Regions from separate parts of the Priestia sp. ABM2_011 genome, predicted to be linked through region 2. Evidence: a T-box and tRNA genes for the amino acid it is inferred to sense, from the RefSeq annotation. Region 2 holds a T-box; the other holds one or more tRNA genes.
The links. A T-box is a leader RNA that pairs with one kind of tRNA and senses whether it is charged. The one in region 2 lies ahead of ileS (isoleucine--tRNA ligase), so its partner is inferred to be a tRNA-Ile.
Positions count from the first base shown of each region.

Region 1: it encodes a tRNA-Ile, which carries the amino acid that the T-box ahead of ileS (isoleucine--tRNA ligase) is inferred to sense. The anticodon was not compared.

Region 1 covers NZ_JBSWUB010000001.1:999,926-1,008,332, forward strand. Annotated here, with positions in the region: gene ACXAE4_RS05295 (hypothetical protein) at 1-306, opposite strand, end outside; gene ACXAE4_RS05300 (MFS transporter) at 383-1,594, shown strand; gene ACXAE4_RS05305 (DUF1189 domain-containing protein) at 1,746-2,522, opposite strand; gene ACXAE4_RS05310 (Na/Pi cotransporter family protein) at 2,750-4,405, shown strand; gene ACXAE4_RS05315 (DUF456 domain-containing protein) at 4,492-4,977, shown strand; tRNA gene ACXAE4_RS05320 (tRNA-Asn) at 5,040-5,114, shown strand; tRNA gene ACXAE4_RS05325 (tRNA-Met) at 5,116-5,189, shown strand; tRNA gene ACXAE4_RS05330 (tRNA-Asn) at 5,230-5,304, shown strand; tRNA gene ACXAE4_RS05335 (tRNA-Ile) at 5,308-5,384, shown strand; tRNA gene ACXAE4_RS05340 (tRNA-Ser) at 5,396-5,488, shown strand; gene sodA (superoxide dismutase SodA) at 5,686-6,294, shown strand; gene ACXAE4_RS05350 (MFS transporter) at 6,424-7,701, shown strand; gene ACXAE4_RS05355 (peptidoglycan D,D-transpeptidase FtsI family protein) at 7,863-8,407, shown strand, end outside.
Region 2 covers NZ_JBSWUB010000001.1:1,242,721-1,251,127, forward strand. Annotated here, with positions in the region: gene ACXAE4_RS06605 (YggS family pyridoxal phosphate-dependent enzyme) at 1-21, shown strand, start outside; gene ACXAE4_RS06610 (cell division protein SepF) at 38-502, shown strand; gene ACXAE4_RS06615 (YggT family protein) at 506-775, shown strand; gene ACXAE4_RS06620 (YlmH family RNA-binding protein) at 826-1,599, shown strand; gene ACXAE4_RS06625 (DivIVA domain-containing protein) at 1,684-2,178, shown strand; T-box leader at 2,248-2,468, shown strand; gene ileS (isoleucine--tRNA ligase) at 2,540-5,305, shown strand; gene ACXAE4_RS06635 (conjugal transfer protein TraR) at 5,476-5,763, shown strand; gene lspA (signal peptidase II) at 5,844-6,311, shown strand; gene ACXAE4_RS06645 (RluA family pseudouridine synthase) at 6,308-7,222, shown strand; gene pyrR (bifunctional pyr operon transcriptional regulator/uracil phosphoribosyltransferase PyrR) at 7,414-7,956, shown strand; gene ACXAE4_RS06655 (uracil-xanthine permease family protein) at 8,113-8,407, shown strand, end outside.

The DNA of each region.
Region 1 (8,407 bases), 240 kb from region 2:
TTTTCCAATTTGAATATCTTCAGGCGCTGTACCGTTATTTAACTTCTTAAAGTCTTTAATCATTTGGTTCATAGAAACCGGTATCGATTTTTTTGTAAGCTCTTCAATGACGGACAAAACTGTATCGCCTGGCTTAATTTTTATTTTTGTATAGGTGGAAGAAGAGCTGGCGGCTTTTGTTTCTGCAGGCTGCGCTTTGCTGACTTGAACTGCTTCAGTCGCAGTAGGAATGGTCCCGTATTTAATGTCGTAGTGACAAATATATCCGATAAAAGCGAAAGCGGCTAATGCACATAGCTTTTTCATTATGCTCCTCCTTCATTCTTTTGCTTATGTGTAAAGCCTATGCTTGTCTTACTTAAATATGATTGGAGAACGAAAATTGAAAGAAAAATTAATGATTGTTTCATTAGGCTTATTGCCTTTAATCATGGTGCTGGGAAATTCCATGCTCATTCCTCTGCTGCCAAGCATTCAAAAGTCACTTCACTTAAGTGGAGTCCAAACCAGTTTGATACTGAGTGTATTTTCGATTCCGGCTGCATTGTGTATTCCTGCGGTAGGAATTTTATCAGATCGATATGGACGTAAAAAATTAATTATGTATTCCCTCATCGTGATGATAATCGGTAGCCTTGTCGCTGCTAGTAGCGCTTTGGTCTCTTCTGGAAGCTTTGCTGTGTTGATGGCTGGAAGAGTGATTCAAGGGATTGGCGCTGCTGGTACTACAACGTTGGCAATGGCATTAACTGGAGATGTATTTACAGGGGAAAAAAGAGCAAAAGTCCTTGGGATTTTAGAAGTATATAATGGAGCTGGAAAAGTGGTTGCACCTATAATTGGAGCAACGGCGGCACTCGTTGTATGGTATGCCGCATTTTTTGTGTATCCTTTAGCTGCAGGTGCTGCTTTAGTAGGTATAGCCATGTATGTGAGAGAAGCGAAAACAGGTTCAGATTCAGTATCTGTTGGAGAGTATTTAAAGAGAGCCATTGGGATCGTCTATGATAAAAGAAAATCGCTTTTTCCTTTATTCTTTGTCGGGGGACTGGGGTTGTTTTTATTATTTGGCATTTTATATTACTTATCTTTTTTAATAGAGGAAACGTATCATATAGACGGTTTTTTCAAAGGAACCGCTTTTTTATTTCCTCTTGGCGCGATGACGCTCGTTTCTTATTGGACCGGTCAGCGAATCAAAACAGATGTAGTGCTCATGAAAAAATTGATGATAGTAGGAATGATTCTTTTATTCGTAATGTTTGGAGTATTAACGGTGATTTATACGCTTCCTGTGCTGATGTTTTGTTTGACAGTCGCCTTTGGCGGCTTAGGATTTGTTCTTCCTTGTATTAATATGATGATTACTTCAGCGGCTTCAGACGAAGAAAGAGGATTTATTGTATCCATTTATGGAACGGTGAGATTTTTAGGAGTAGCGTTGGGACCCGTTGTTTTTGAAGTGTGGATGCATACTGAAAGGCTGATGTTTATTTATAGCTTTAGTTTGCTCGCAGCAGGAGGTTTGTGGGTTTTGTATCAGTTGAAAATTTTTTCTTCTGCAATGGGGAGAAGAAAAGTTGTACAGAAATAAAGAGGCTGGGACAAAAGTATGTTAGTTGAAGAAGCTCCCAACAAATTTGATTCTTGATCAAGAATTAAATTCGTTCGGAGCTTTTCATTGGCAGGGTAAACATAGATTTTATGTATGTAGGTGCTTCTAGCGGTTGATTGGATTCATTTCGTTATGTTTCAATCGCTTTATTAGGTTTTACCTTTTTTCTCATAGGAACCCTTGTGACGAGCAATAAGTAAATGAAGAACGTTCCTATCCAGTAAAGAGAGCTATGTGTTGCTAGAGAAAAAGAAAAAGCTTCAAAAAGCGTATAAAGCAGCGTGAAGGCTACCGTACTATAAGCGCTCAGTGCCCATAGCTGTTTGAAAGGAAGCTGCTTCTTAGTGATGAGTCCAATCAGTTTTCCAAGATAAGCAAGGCAGGTAATAGAAAGGAAGTTTAGTCCAGATGTTAATACGTACAGTAAAAGCATAGCGATAGGGACAAGTATGTATAAAGAAAATTTTTGTTCGTGCAGCAAGTTTGACAGTTCATTTTTATCTTTATGATGCCAGTTTAGCAACTCATATGAATACGTTTGTGTTTGTGAATTAGTCGTGATGTAAATTCCATCCTTTAAAAAACCAATTCCATGAGCAGGGGAATGAAACCGTTCAATAGACTGTGAGGGGTCTAAGATAAAAGCGGTACCGTTTACTTTTTTTGTGAAAGGTTGGCTTGACGTAAGCTGTGAATTTGAAATAGAAAAAGAAGAAACAGATTTCGGGAGCTCTGTTGTAGCAATGTGATAGCCGTTTACAATTGTCAACGTCATAAAGAAAAATGTAGGCAGCAAAGAAATAAGTGTTAAAAACAATATGAAGCCAATGGTTTTGTTTGTATGCTCAAAGCGAAGAGACCTCATTTTTTGAAAAGAAGTAAGACTCCATCCCATCTTTTTTAACATGATTATTGTAAACCCTCCTTTTATTAAAAAATTCTAACTATAATTTATTCTATAGCGGAAATTCAAGGTTTACAATAGATTCTAGAAATCGTTTCCAATTACAATGTAAATATACTGTTAAGTTATTGTAAACATTAGCGTAAAAACGTTTACAGTGCTTTTAAGATTCGTTAATAATAGTGGGGACTTCTCTATGTCGTTAGAAAAAAATCAAGGAGTTGAGGTGTTTGGAACTAGATGTTCAAAAAATGATTTTTGAATTTATCGGTGGACTCGGAATCTTTTTATTCGGGATTAAGTTCATGGGAGATGGGTTGCAAAAATCAGCAGGAGATAGATTGCGCGATATTTTAGACAGATTCACAACTAATCCGTTTATGGGAGTTCTAGCAGGTATTCTGGTTACCGTTCTTATTCAGAGCAGCTCAGGAACCACTGTTATTACGGTAGGCTTAGTAAGTGCCGGTTTTATGACTTTGCGCCAAGCTATAGGGGTTATTATGGGCGCAAATATCGGTACGACAGTTACAGCTTTTATAATCGGAATTGACATTTCGAGCTACGCTCTTCCTATTCTCGCAGTGGGAGCGATTTTACTCTTTTTCTTTAAAAGTAAACCTGTTCAAAATTTTGGTCAAATCGCTTTTGGGTTTGGAATGTTATTCTTTGGTCTAGAGCTTATGGGAAGCGGGATGAAGCCGCTTCGCTCACTTCAACAGTTTCATGATTTAACTGTAAGCATGAGTGATAATCCGATTTTAGGAGTTGTAATTGGCACTTTATTTACGGTGATTGTGCAAAGCTCTAGCGCTACTATCGGAATTCTACAAGAACTTTTTGGACAGGGCGCTATTGATATACATGCCGCGCTGCCTGTATTGTTTGGAGACAACATTGGTACGACTATTACCGCTATTTTAGCTTCAATCGGGGCAAGTGTGGCAGCAAGAAGGGCTGCTTTAACGCACGTAATGTTCAACTTAATTGGTACAACTATCTTTTTAATTATCTTGCCGTTATTTACTCGTCTTGTGGAGTACTTGAGAGAGACGATGGGCTTAAACCCAGAAATGACGATTGCATTTGCTCATGGTCTCTTTAACACAACCAATACAATTATTCAGTTCCCTCTTATCGGTCTGCTTGCGTTAATTGTTACAAAGCTGATTCCTGGTGAAGATGCTGTTATAGACTTTAAACCTAAACATCTTGATCCTATTTTTATTGAACAGTCTTCTTCAATTGCTCTTGGGCAGGCAAAAGCAGAGCTTATTCGTATGGGAGAATTCGCGACGATTGGGTTAGAAGAAGCCAATAGTTATTTGAAGACGCGCCATCCTAAACATTCTGATGCTACTATGCAAATTGAAAATGCCATTAACAATTTAGATAAAAAAATCACGAATTATTTAGTGTTGTTATCCCGCTCTTCCATGTCAGAAGCTGAAAGCGAAGAGCATTCTGTGCTTCTAGATACTGCGCGAGATATTGAGCGTATTGGCGATCATTTTGAAAATATCATTGAACTTGTTGATTATCAAATTACAAATAAGGTGAGAATGACAAAAGAAGCTAATACCGACTTAGCTGATATGTTCGAATTGACTATTGTAACAGTTAAAGAAGCTGTTTTTGCTTTAGAAAAAGTAGATAGAGAAAAAGCAGTCCAGGTCATTCAAAAAGAAGAGCAGATTGATGCAATGGAGCGTCTGCTTCGTAAGAAGCACATTTTACGTCTAAATGAAAATGTATGTACAGGTTCTGCTGCTATTGTTTTTGTCGATATCATTAGCAATTTAGAACGAATTGGAGATCATGCTGTTAATATTGCGGAAGCGGTACTCGGAGATCGCTATCTAAAGACATATTCAAAGGTAAAATAAAGAAAGGCCTTGCTCATGCAAGGCCTTTCTTTATAAGAGTGGTTATTGTATGATAAATAGTAATAATAAAAAGGATAGGTGCGGGCATGGCTATTTTATGTTGGGCATTAGTTATCATTAGCTTTGTTGTATCGTTTGTTGGGTTGGTTTATCCCATCATCCCAAGCGTGCTATTTGTAGCGCTAGGATTTGTTATATACGGTTTATTTTATGATTTTAGCTCCTATAGCTGGTTATTTTGGGTGATACAAGGATTGTTAGTTGTCGCACTTTTTTTAGCAGACTATATCGCTAATATTATTGGTGTGAAAAAATTCGGAGGCACTAAAGCAGGCGTTTGGGGAAGTACAGTTGGATTGCTTGTGGGTCCGTTTGTTATTCCGGGATTTGGAATTATTTTAGGGCCGTTTATCGGAGCGATTGTAGGAGAACTGATTGTTCATCGGACCACAATTAGCAACGCAGTAAAAATTGGAGTAGGTTCGGTTATTGGCTTTTTTAGTGGCGCTATCTCGAAAGGATTTATTCAACTGTTGATGATTGCCTATTTTTTATACGCTGTTTTAAAATAATATATTGACTTTAGGCCAGAAACATGTTAAATTTTTAATGTCGCTAGTAAATGTTATATTGTTCCACAGTAGCTCAGTGGTAGAGCTATCGGCTGTTAACCGATCGGTCGTAGGTTCGAGTCCTACCTGTGGAGCCATGGCGGTGTAGCTCAGCTGGCTAGAGCGTACGGTTCATACCCGTGAGGTCGGGGGTTCGATCCCCTCCGCCGCTATTTTCCAATTTACGTTTGTGACATACATAATTCATATTGTTCCACAGTAGCTCAGTGGTAGAGCTATCGGCTGTTAACCGATCGGTCGTAGGTTCGAGTCCTACCTGTGGAGCCACGTGGACCCTTAGCTCAGCTGGTTAGAGCAGACGGCTCATAACCGTCCGGTCGCAGGTTCGAGTCCTGCAGGGTCCACCATTTATAGGGTTGGAGGAATACCCAAGTCCGGCTGAAGGGATCGGTCTTGAAAACCGACAGGGGTGTTAAAGCCCGCGGGGGTTCGAATCCCTCTTCCTCCGCCATACTATTGTCTATTCAAAGCTTCTTTTGAGAAAAAGAAGCTTTTTTTATGTTTAAAAGAATAGCGAATGGGAATTAGGTAAATATAAATCATGGATTAGGTACTTTTTATTTGAAAGAGTAGGGTAAATTTGCTAATCTAAACGTATATGGTGCTTTTGCGCCAAAATGCTTACATATTTTGAAGGAGGAATTATTCATGGCTTACAAATTACCAGAACTACCTTATGCATACGATGCACTGGAACCACATATCGACAAAGAAACAATGAATATTCACCACACAAAACATCACAACACATATGTTACAAACCTAAACGCTGCTGTTGAAGGCAAAGCGGATTTAGAAAGCAAAAGTATTGAAGAGTTAATTTCAAACTTAGATGCTGTTCCTGAAGATATCCGTACAGCAGTACGCAATAACGGTGGCGGTCATGCGAACCACTCATTATTTTGGACAATCCTTTGCCCTAACGGCGGCGGTGCTCCAACTGGTGAATTAGCAGACGCTATCGCTAGCAAATTCGGCAGCTTTGATCAATTCAAAGAAGAATTTGCAAATGCAGCTAAAACTCGCTTCGGTTCTGGCTGGGCTTGGTTAGTTGTAAACAACGGCCAATTAGAAGTAACAAGCACACCAAACCAAGATAGCCCATTAATGGAAGGCAAAACGCCAATTCTTGGTCTAGACGTTTGGGAGCACGCTTACTACTTAAATTATCAAAACCGCCGTCCAGATTACATTTCAGCATTCTTTAATGTTGTAAAATGGGACGAAGTTGCTAAGCGTTACGACGCTGCAAAATAAGCTGAAGACGTATTTAAGAGCCAGTAAAGTAATTATTACCTTTACTGGCTTTTTTGTTTTCCAATTCTTTTACATATCTCCTTTTCTTTTTCACACACTAGGTGTAGAAGAGAAAAGGAGTTTTTTGATATGCCTTTATTAAAAAAAGTAGTTGGAGATATAGAAGTTAGTAAAGATTTACTTTTGCTTTTAATTATAGGCGGTCTTTATGCCTTGGCTATTTCAATTTCCAATTCGTTTGTTAACATTTATCTGTGGAAACAATCAGGCGAATTTTCGGATCTCGCTATTTATAATTTAGCGGTAGTGGTGCTTCAGCCGCTTACGTTTATTTTAGCAGGTAAATGGGCCAAACGAATTGACCGGGTTGTGGTTTTAAGGTTAGGCGTATCTTTTTTAGCTGTTTTTTATATCGCTGTATTGGTCAGTGGAGCTAACGCAGCCGAGTATTTAGTATTGCTTGGTGGACTGCTGGGTATAGGATATGGCTTTTATTGGCTAGCTTTTAATGTGCTAACTTTTGAAATTACAGAACCTGATACAAGAGACTTTTTTAACGGATTTTTAGGGATCTTAAACTCTTTTGCAGGGATGATTGGTCCTTTAGGAGCGGGCTTTGTTATTTCCGCTTTGTATGAATCACTTGGGTATAAAATTGTGTTTGGTGTATCTCTGCTATTGTTTGTCGGTGCCGTTGTGCTTAGTTTTTTTATTACAAGACGCGCAGCTGAAGGAGTATACAAATTTAAAGAAGTGTGGGCTGAACGAAAAGTCAACAAAGACTGGAATCGAATATTACAGGCTCATTTCTTTCAAGGATTGCGTGAAGGTACGTTCATTTTTGTCGTATCCGTCATGGTATTTATTACGACGGGAAGTGAATTAGCTTTAGGAACTTATGGACTGGTGAATTCAGCGGTGGCGTTTGTAGGATACTATGTAGCCTCAAGATTTATTAAGCAAAAAAATCGCCTTCGATTTATTTTCACCGGGGGCCTCCTTCTCTATGGAGCAGTCTTTTTGCTTATCTTTAACTTATCGTATCCAAAGTTAATTATATATGCTGTTTGTATTGCTATTGCCTATCCTATTTTGTTGGTTCCATTCATTTCTCTAACGTACGATGTGATTGGACGAGCAAAGGACGTTGTTTCAAAAAGAATCGAATACATTGTTGTCAGAGAAGTATTTCTGAATATTGGGCGGGTCGTTTCCATATCTTTATTTTTAATAGCCGTACTATTTTTTGATGAAGCAAAAAGTATTCCCATTTTATTAGCTATTGTTGGAGCAGGGCATACGATCATTTATTTTTGTGTAAGACATATCTCACAGCCTCTGCACAAAAAAGAAACGACTGTTACTCCTCCAGTATTAAATGAAGGAGACGGAGAGTCTCCAGCTTAGAGTATTATTAGCTCCTTCATTTGTACTATGGAAAATGCCTCGCTTTTCTTTTAGAATAAATACGTTGTGTAAATAGGCACCTGCCAGGTGTCTATTTATTTGCTAAATGTCTGATTTTATGGTGTTATGGTATATATGTTTTATAAAGTGTAGGTGTTGGTATGAAAAAGAAAAAAAGAAGAAAAAGTCACGTGCCTTTTCGTGTGAACTTACTTTTCTTGACCGTATTTGCCCTATTTTCCGTATTAATTTTGCGGTTGGGACTTGTTCAAATTGTGTACGGTGAGAATTACGAACGAGAAGTCGAAAAAACACAGGACGTTACAGTCAGTACGCCTGTTCCTCGAGGGAAAATGTACGATCGGTATAACCGCGTAATTGTAGATAATACCTCTTTAAATACGATTACATATACTCGTTTTCAAGGAAATACAGCTGAAGAAAGGCTGCGCATCGCTAAAAAGTTAGCCACTATGATCGATGTTCCTTACACCACAAATGTGATTGATATTCCAGAAAATAGAAAGAATAAAGATGCTAAAAACGTGGTAAAAATTACAGAACGCGACATGAAGGATTATTGGATTATGCTTCACCCTAAAGAAGCGGAGCAGAAAATTACGAAAGCTGATCGCAAAAAAGTTCAAGATGGTGAAATGACTGATGACGAACTGTATCAACGTCAGTTAGACCGCATTTCTAAAAA
Region 2 (8,407 bases):
CTAGTTGGGAATGAACGTTAAGGAGGTGTAATTCAAGATGAGTATGAAAAATCGCTTTAGAAGTTTTTTTGCTCTTGATGACGATACTGAATATGTAGAAGAACATTACGAACAAGAAGAGTCGGTAGAAGAGCCTGTACAGCAGTCGAGACCAGTGAAAGCTAGTCAGCAGCCGAATCAGCAGCAAAACGTGATTAGCTTGCAAAGCGTTCAAAAATCATCAAAAATGATGCTTTGCGAACCTCGCGTCTATGCCGAAGCACAAGAAATTACGGATCATTTAAAAAATCGTAAAGTCGTAGTTGTTAATTTACAGCGCATTCAACGAGATCAAGCAGTGAGAATTGTCGACTTTTTAAGTGGTACAGTTTATGCTTTAGGCGGGGACATTCAAAAAATTGGAACCGACATCTTTTTATGTACACCTGATAATGTAGACGTAAGCGGAAGCATTTCAGATATGATGGGAGAACACGATACAACAAACGTAAAGAGGTGGTAGTTTTTGGACATCGTTTTTGGGATTCTTGGGCAATTGATTGGTCTTTACTCATGGGCACTGATTATTTACATTTTGATGTCTTGGGTACCCGATGTAAGGGCGTCTAAGTTTGGTCAGCTGCTTGGCAGCATTTGCGAGCCTTACTTAGAGCCTTTTCGTAAAATCATTCCGCCTATTGGCATGATTGATATTTCACCTCTTGTTGCAATCTTTTTACTACGATTTGCGCAAGCAGGTGTACGTTCACTTCACAGTATGGTTGGATTTATTTAAAAAGGAATCGCTGGATTCCTTTTTTACATACCAATAGTAGGAGTAATAATATGTCTATTTATGAACATTTTAGGCAAGAAGAACATGGATTTATTGACCAGGTTCTTCAGTGGAAAGAAGATGTCCTACATCAATACAGCCCAAAATTAACGGATTTTTTAGATCCAAGAGAGCAGCAGATTGTGACAGCTATTGTTGGGACTGAAGGAGAGGTTCAAGTTTCATTTGATGGTGGACAACCGTTTGCTGAACGCAAGCGTGCGCTGCTATATCCGGATTACTATGTGCCTGAAAGCGAAGATTTTCAGTTGCATATGTACGAATTGAATTATCCTAAAAAGTTTGTGACGATTGAACATCCTCAAGTTCTTGGTTCGGCGATGTCCTTAGGACTGCGCCGTTCAAAATTTGGCGATATTTTGGTCGCGGGAGACGATATTCAGCTTGTAGCCGCAGAGGAAATTTCTTCTTATATTGAGATGAATTTAACATCAATTGGAAAAGCCAAAGTTTCACTTTCTTCTATTCAAAGAGAGCAGCTGCATGTGGTAAAAGAAGAGCTGATTGAACACGTTTATACAGTTTCTTCAATGAGGCTTGATGTTTTGCTGTCGACCATTCACAATTTATCAAGACAAAAAGTCCAGCCGTTTATTGCAAATGGAGCGGTAAAAGTAAATTTTAAAGTCATTGAACAGCCTTCTTTTGAATGTCATGAAGGTGATATTTTGTCGCTTCGTGGCCACGGCAGAAGTCGTATCGTTTCACTTGAAGGCAAAACCAAAAAAGAAAAATGGCGAATTGTTGTAGGGAAGCAGAAATAAAGAAATCTACTAGCAGGAAATTTTAAAAATATGTCGAATAAACCATTACTAATGATGTAATGAGACAACACGGAGGTGGCCTAGATGCCTTTAACCCCTTTGGATATTCATAACAAAGAGTTTAATCGCGGGTTTCGCGGATATGATGAAGATGAAGTAAATGAGTTTCTTGACCAAGTAATTAAAGACTATGAGCTGGTAATGCGTGATAAAAAGGAGTTAGAAGGAAGAGTATCTGAATTAACAGATCGTCTTGGACATTTTACTAACATCGAAGAAACGTTAAATAAATCAATTTTAATTGCTCAAGAAGCAGCGGAAGATGTAAAGCGAAACGCTGAAAAAGAAGCGAAGCTCATTATAAAAGAAGCAGAAAAAAATGCGGACCGTATTATTAATGAAGCACTGTCTAAGTCTCGTAAAATTGCGATGGACATTGAGGAGACGAAAAAGCAGTCTAAAGTATTTAGAACTCGTTTCAAAATGTTAATTGAAGCACAGCTTGAAATGTTAAACAGCGATGACTGGGATCAGTTGATGGATTATGAGATGCCAGCGCTAGAAGAAAAAATTGACTAGTCAAGACATCATCTTGACTTCTCACGTTTTGTTGTCATATAATTTGGTAACAGATGAAATTTCATATCAAACAGTACGGAGACAGGGACAGTAGCTTTTTTAGTTTGTCAAAGCGAATCGAGGATGGTGCGAGCTCGATAACAAACAAAAAAGTGAAAATCACCCTAGAGTACCATTGCTGAAATGATGATAGTAAGCAGTGGCGGTTTATTCACGTTACGAATGCAAAGAGGATTTGCGTGCAGCAAATCTACTAGGGTGGTACCGCGGGAGGCCTTCTCGTCCCTTTTTGGGATGAGGAGGTCTTTTTGTTATGGTGCAAAAAGATATGAAATTTACGTTTTTTTTTGGAGGGTAAAACATGGAATATAAAGATACATTATTGATGCCAAAAACTGAATTTCCTATGCGTGGAAATTTACCGAACCGCGAGCCTAAAATGCAAGAACAGTGGGCTGAAATGAATATTTATGAAAAAGTACAAAAACGTACGGAAGGCCGTCCGCTATTCGTCCTGCATGATGGACCTCCATATGCCAATGGCGATATTCACATGGGACATGCCTTAAATAAAATTTTAAAAGATTTTATCGTTCGCTATAAGTCGATGTCAGGCTTCTGCGCACCTTATGTGCCAGGCTGGGATACACACGGCTTGCCAATTGAAACGGCTTTAACAAAAAATAAAAAAGTAAACCGCAAAGAAATGACAGTAGCTGAATTCCGTAAGCTTTGCGAACAGTATGCTTGGGAACAAGTAAACGGCCAGCGTGAGCAGTTCAAGCGTTTAGGCGTACGCGGAGATTGGGATAATCCATATGTAACGCTTCAGCCACAGTACGAAGCGCAGCAAATCAAAGTATTTGGCGATATGGCGAAAAAAGGCTATATCTACAAAGGATTAAAACCTGTATACTGGTCCCCTTCAAGTGAATCTGCTTTAGCAGAAGCGGAAATTGAATACTATGACAAGCGTTCAGCTTCTATTTACGTAGCGTTTAATGTGAAAGATGGTAAAGGCGTGCTTGAACAAGATGAAAAATTCATCATTTGGACGACAACACCATGGACAATGCCAGCTAACCAAGGGATTGCTGTCAATCCCGAGCTTCAGTACAGCGTAGTTGAAGCAGATGGAGCAAAATATGTAGTAGCAACTGAACTTATTGAAACAGTTGCTAAAGAAATTGAATGGGCTGACTATAAGACACTTCGTACAGTAAAAGGTTCAGAACTTGAACGCGTGGTAGCTGAACATCCAATCTATAAGCGTGATTCTTTAGTTGTTCTTGGCGATCACGTAACGACTGATGCTGGTACTGGCTGTGTTCATACAGCACCGGGACACGGGGAAGACGACTTTATCGTTGGTCAAAAATATGGTTTGGAAGTTCTTTGTCCAGTTGATAGTAAGGGTCATATGACGAATGAAGCACCAGGATTTGAAGGATTATTCTATGATAAAGCGAATAAGGCGATTACAGACAAACTAGAAGAAGAAGGCGCGCTGTTAAAATTAAGTTTCATTACCCACTCATATCCACATGACTGGCGTACGAAGAAACCAACAATTTTCCGTGCAACAGCACAGTGGTTTGCGTCTATTAAAGATTTCCGTGAAGATTTATTAAAAGCAGTAGAAAAAACAGAATGGGTGCCTACTTGGGGTGAAACGCGACTTTATAACATGGTGCGTGACCGCGGAGACTGGTGTATTTCTCGTCAACGTGCATGGGGCGTTCCGATTCCAGTATTTTATGCTGAAAATGATGAGCCAATCATTACGGACGAGACAATTGAGCACGTATCAAATCTATTTAGAGAACATGGATCAAACGTATGGTTTGAGCGTGAAGCAAAAGACTTGCTTCCAGAAGGCTTTACTCATGAAGGAAGCCCAAATGGCCGTTTCACAAAAGAAACAGACATCATGGACGTATGGTTTGACTCTGGTTCTTCACATCAAGCTGTTCTTGAAGAGCGTGAAGACTTACAGCGTCCGGCTGATTTGTATTTAGAAGGTTCTGACCAATACCGCGGCTGGTTTAATTCAAGTCTTTCTACAAGTGTAGCTGTAACAGGTGAAGCACCTTATAAAGGCGTACTTAGCCACGGATTTGCTTTAGACGGTGAAGGTCGCAAAATGAGTAAGTCATTAGGGAATGTTGTAATTCCAGAAAAAGTAATGAAACAACTAGGTGCGGATATTTTACGTCTATGGGTAGCTTCTGTAGATTACCAAGCGGATGTTCGTGTATCTGATAACATTTTAAAACAAGTAGCAGAAGTATATCGTAAAATCCGCAACACGTTCCGTTTCTTACTAGGAAACCTAGCGGACTTTAATCCAACAACTGACGCTGTAGCCGTTGAAGACCTTCGTGAAGTAGATCGCTACATGCTTGTGAAGCTGAACAAATTAATTGATAAAGTGAAAAAATCTTATGATTCATATGAATTCTCAAGCATTTATCACGCAGTGCATAATTTCTGTACAATTGATATGAGTTCATTCTACTTAGACTTTGCAAAAGATGTATTGTACATTGAAGCAGAAAATAATGTAGAGCGTCGCAGCATTCAAACGGTTCTTTATGAAACGTTATTATCGTTAACGAAATTAGTGTCTCCAATTCTTTCTCATACAGCAGACGAAGTATGGGTTCACATTCCGAACGTAACGGAAGAAAGCGCGCAGCTAGTTGATATGCCAGAGGTTCAAGAAATTGAAGGAGCAGATCAATTGGTAGAGAAATGGGATGCGTTCATGGAGCTTCGCGATGAAGTCTTAAAAGCGCTAGAACAAGCTCGTAATGAAAAAGTAATCGGTAAGTCTTTAGAAGCAAAATTAACGCTGTATCCAACAGCAGATACGAAAGAGCTGTTAGCCTCTATTTCTGAAAATGTAGGTCAACTCTTCATCGTTTCAGATCTTGAAGTAGCAGAAGGTGAAGCGCCTGCTGAAGCACAAAAATTCAGCTATGCTTCAATTGTTGTAAGTAAAGCAGAAGGTGAGAAGTGTGAGCGCTGCTGGGTAGTATCACCAACAGTTGGCGAAGATCAAGATCACCCAACTTTATGTACACGCTGTGCGGATGTTGTGAAAAATCACTACGTTCAGCAGTAATGAACAAAAGCACGTCCTTTTTGGGCGTGTTTTTTGCTGTACGAAATTCCCAAATACAATGGTATAAAGCATTCAAAGCCTTAGGAAAAACTTGTGTTGTAGATTCGATGGAAAACTCGGTAAACCTAACATCATTAATACTTCATCTTATCAGCACAGGAGGCGTTTGCATGTATGAAAATTATCTTTCCATTGGACAGGAATTAGCTCTTATCAAAGAAGAATTACAAGATCGCCTATTGAGATATGCTACAGAACAATCTGGTTATATAGATGAAAAGGAACGTTACGTAATAGAAATGATTAAAGCCGATTTAAAAGATGTAGAACACGCGCTAGCAAAGCTTGACGTTGGTGCGTTTGGAATTGATGAACTAACTGGCGAAGTGATGTCTATTCATAAATTAAAAGTAATGCCGACGGCCCGCACAAACGAAGATTTATTTGTTTTCTGGTGAGAAGCGAGAAAAAAAATGAATTATGTGCTAAAATGCTTTAGTATGGATTCGTTTGATTTTATTGCGGGAGGAAAACGTTTGTGTTTTATTATCTTATCGCTTTAGCTGTTATACTTATTGATCAGGTAACAAAATGGATGATTGTAAAAGAAATGTATTATGGACAAAGCATTACCGTAATTGAAAACTTTCTTTACATTACCTCTCATCGTAACAGAGGAGCCGCGTGGGGTATTCTACAAGGACAGATGTGGTTCTTTTATCTCATTACGGTGGTTGTGGTAGTCGGTTTAATAATTTATATTCAAAAGCTCAAAAAACAAGATAAATGGTTCGGTATTGCGCTAGCATTAATGTTAGGCGGCGCCATTGGAAACTTTATTGATCGAGTGGTCCGTAAAGAAGTAGTTGATTTCGTAAATACATACATCTTTACGTATGATTTTCCGATTTTTAACGTAGCTGATTCGGCACTTGTCGTCGGAGTAATCATCATGTTTATTATGACGCTGTTTGAAGGGAAAATGAAGAAGGAGCACAAAGAATGAATGTAATTGAAACAGTTATAAATGAAGAACAAGCGGGAGAACGTATTGATAAAGTACTTTCGACTGTAAATGCAGAATGGTCACGTTCACAAGTGCAGCAGTGGATCAAAGAAGGTCATGCAAAAGTGAATGATAAAACCGTTAAAGGAAACTATAAATGTAAAACAGGAGACGCTATTATTATTGAAGTGCCGGAACTAGAGGAGCTTGATGTGGTAGCGGAAGAAATGGATTTAGATATTTATTATGAAGATCAAGATGTGCTTGTTGTAAATAAACCTCGCGGCATGGTTGTACATCCAGCTCCAGGTCATCATAGCGGCACGCTTGTAAACGGCTTAATGGCTCACTGTAAAGATTTATCCGGTATTAACGGCGTTATGCGCCCTGGTATCGTTCATCGAATTGATAAAGATACGTCCGGTTTACTTATGGTTGCAAAAAATGATTTAGCTCATGAATCACTAGTTAGTCAGCTTGTAGCTAAAACAGTGACGCGTCGCTATAAAGCTATCGTTCACGGAGTAATTGCGCACGATCACGGTACAATTGATGCGCCAATCGGCCGAGATAAGCAAGATCGTCAAAGCATGACGGTCACTGATGAAAACAGTCGTGATGCAGTGACGCACTTTACTGTATTACAGCGTTTTAAAGATTTTTCACTTGTCGAATGTAAGCTAGAAACGGGGCGAACACACCAAATTCGCGTTCACATGAAGTATATTGGCTTTCCGCTTGCCGGGAATCCGAAGTACGGACCGAAAAAAACGCTTCCGATTGACGGACAAGCACTTCATGCAGGTGTATTAGGCTTTATTCACCCTCGTACAAATGAATATATGGAATTTGAAGCACCGGCTCCAAAAGAGTTTAATGAGATGCTAGAGCTTATTGAAAAAAGAAGTTGACAACTGTCATAAGTGATGGCATACTTGTATTAACTTAATAAGAACCTTTAAGAACAGTCCAGAGAGGCTGAGAAGGAAACGGTGCAGAAAAGGCATACTTATAGCCTTTTTGAAGAAATATATCTAAAACCAAATCCTCTTGCCTCAAGGCAAGAGGATTTTTTTATGTCAACAACTTGAGGTGAAAAACAGTGAACGTAAAAGCTACCGTCCTTGACGAACAGGCTATCCGCCGCGCTTTAACTCGAATTGCACATGAGATTATTGAAAAGAATAAAGGAATCGAAAATTGTGTGCTAGTGGGGATTAAAACGCGAGGTATTTATATTGCAAAACGTTTAGCAGAACGAATTGCACAAATTGAAGGAAACACATTGCCAGTCGGAGAACTAGACATCACGCTTTACCGGGATGATTTATCGAAAGTGACAAGCAATGACGAACCTCTCGTAAAAGGATCAGATATTCCGACAGATATTGCAAATAAGAACGTCATCTTAGTAGACGATGTGTTATATACGGGCCGTACGGTTCGAGCAGCACTTGATGCACTAATTGATATCGGTCGACCGGAACTCATTCAGCTGGCTGTTTTAGTGGATAGAGGACACCGCGAGCTGCCGATTCGAGCAGACTATGTTGGTAAAAACGTACCGACAGCTAAAAGTGAAAAAATTGCGGTACATTTGATGGAAGTAGACGAAAAAGACCACGTGTCTATTTACGAAAAATAAATTATATACCCTTTTAAATAGTAGTCCCGTGAGGCTGCAAAAGGGGGGTCACTATACAAGGAAAACTATACTGCGGTATAGCGTCTTCCTTGTATGCTGAAAACCTCTTTGCCTCTGCGTAAAGAGGTTTTTTTATAGTGATAGGAGGAAAAACATATGAGTCAACAACGAGATTTTGTACTTGATATACATGATAAACCAAAAGCAGTAAATTGGTTAACATTGAGTCTGCAGCATTTGTTTGCAATGTTTGGATCGACGGTGTTAGTGCCGTTCCTAGTCGGATTCAGCCCGGCAATTGCTTTGATTTCAAGCGGGGTAGGAACGCTTGCTTTCCTGCTCATTACAAGAGGTCAAATTCCTTCTTACCTTGGTTCATCGTTCGCGTTCATCACGCCAATCATTTTCGCAAAAGCTTCGTTTGGACCTGAAGAAACGATGGTTGGCTGTT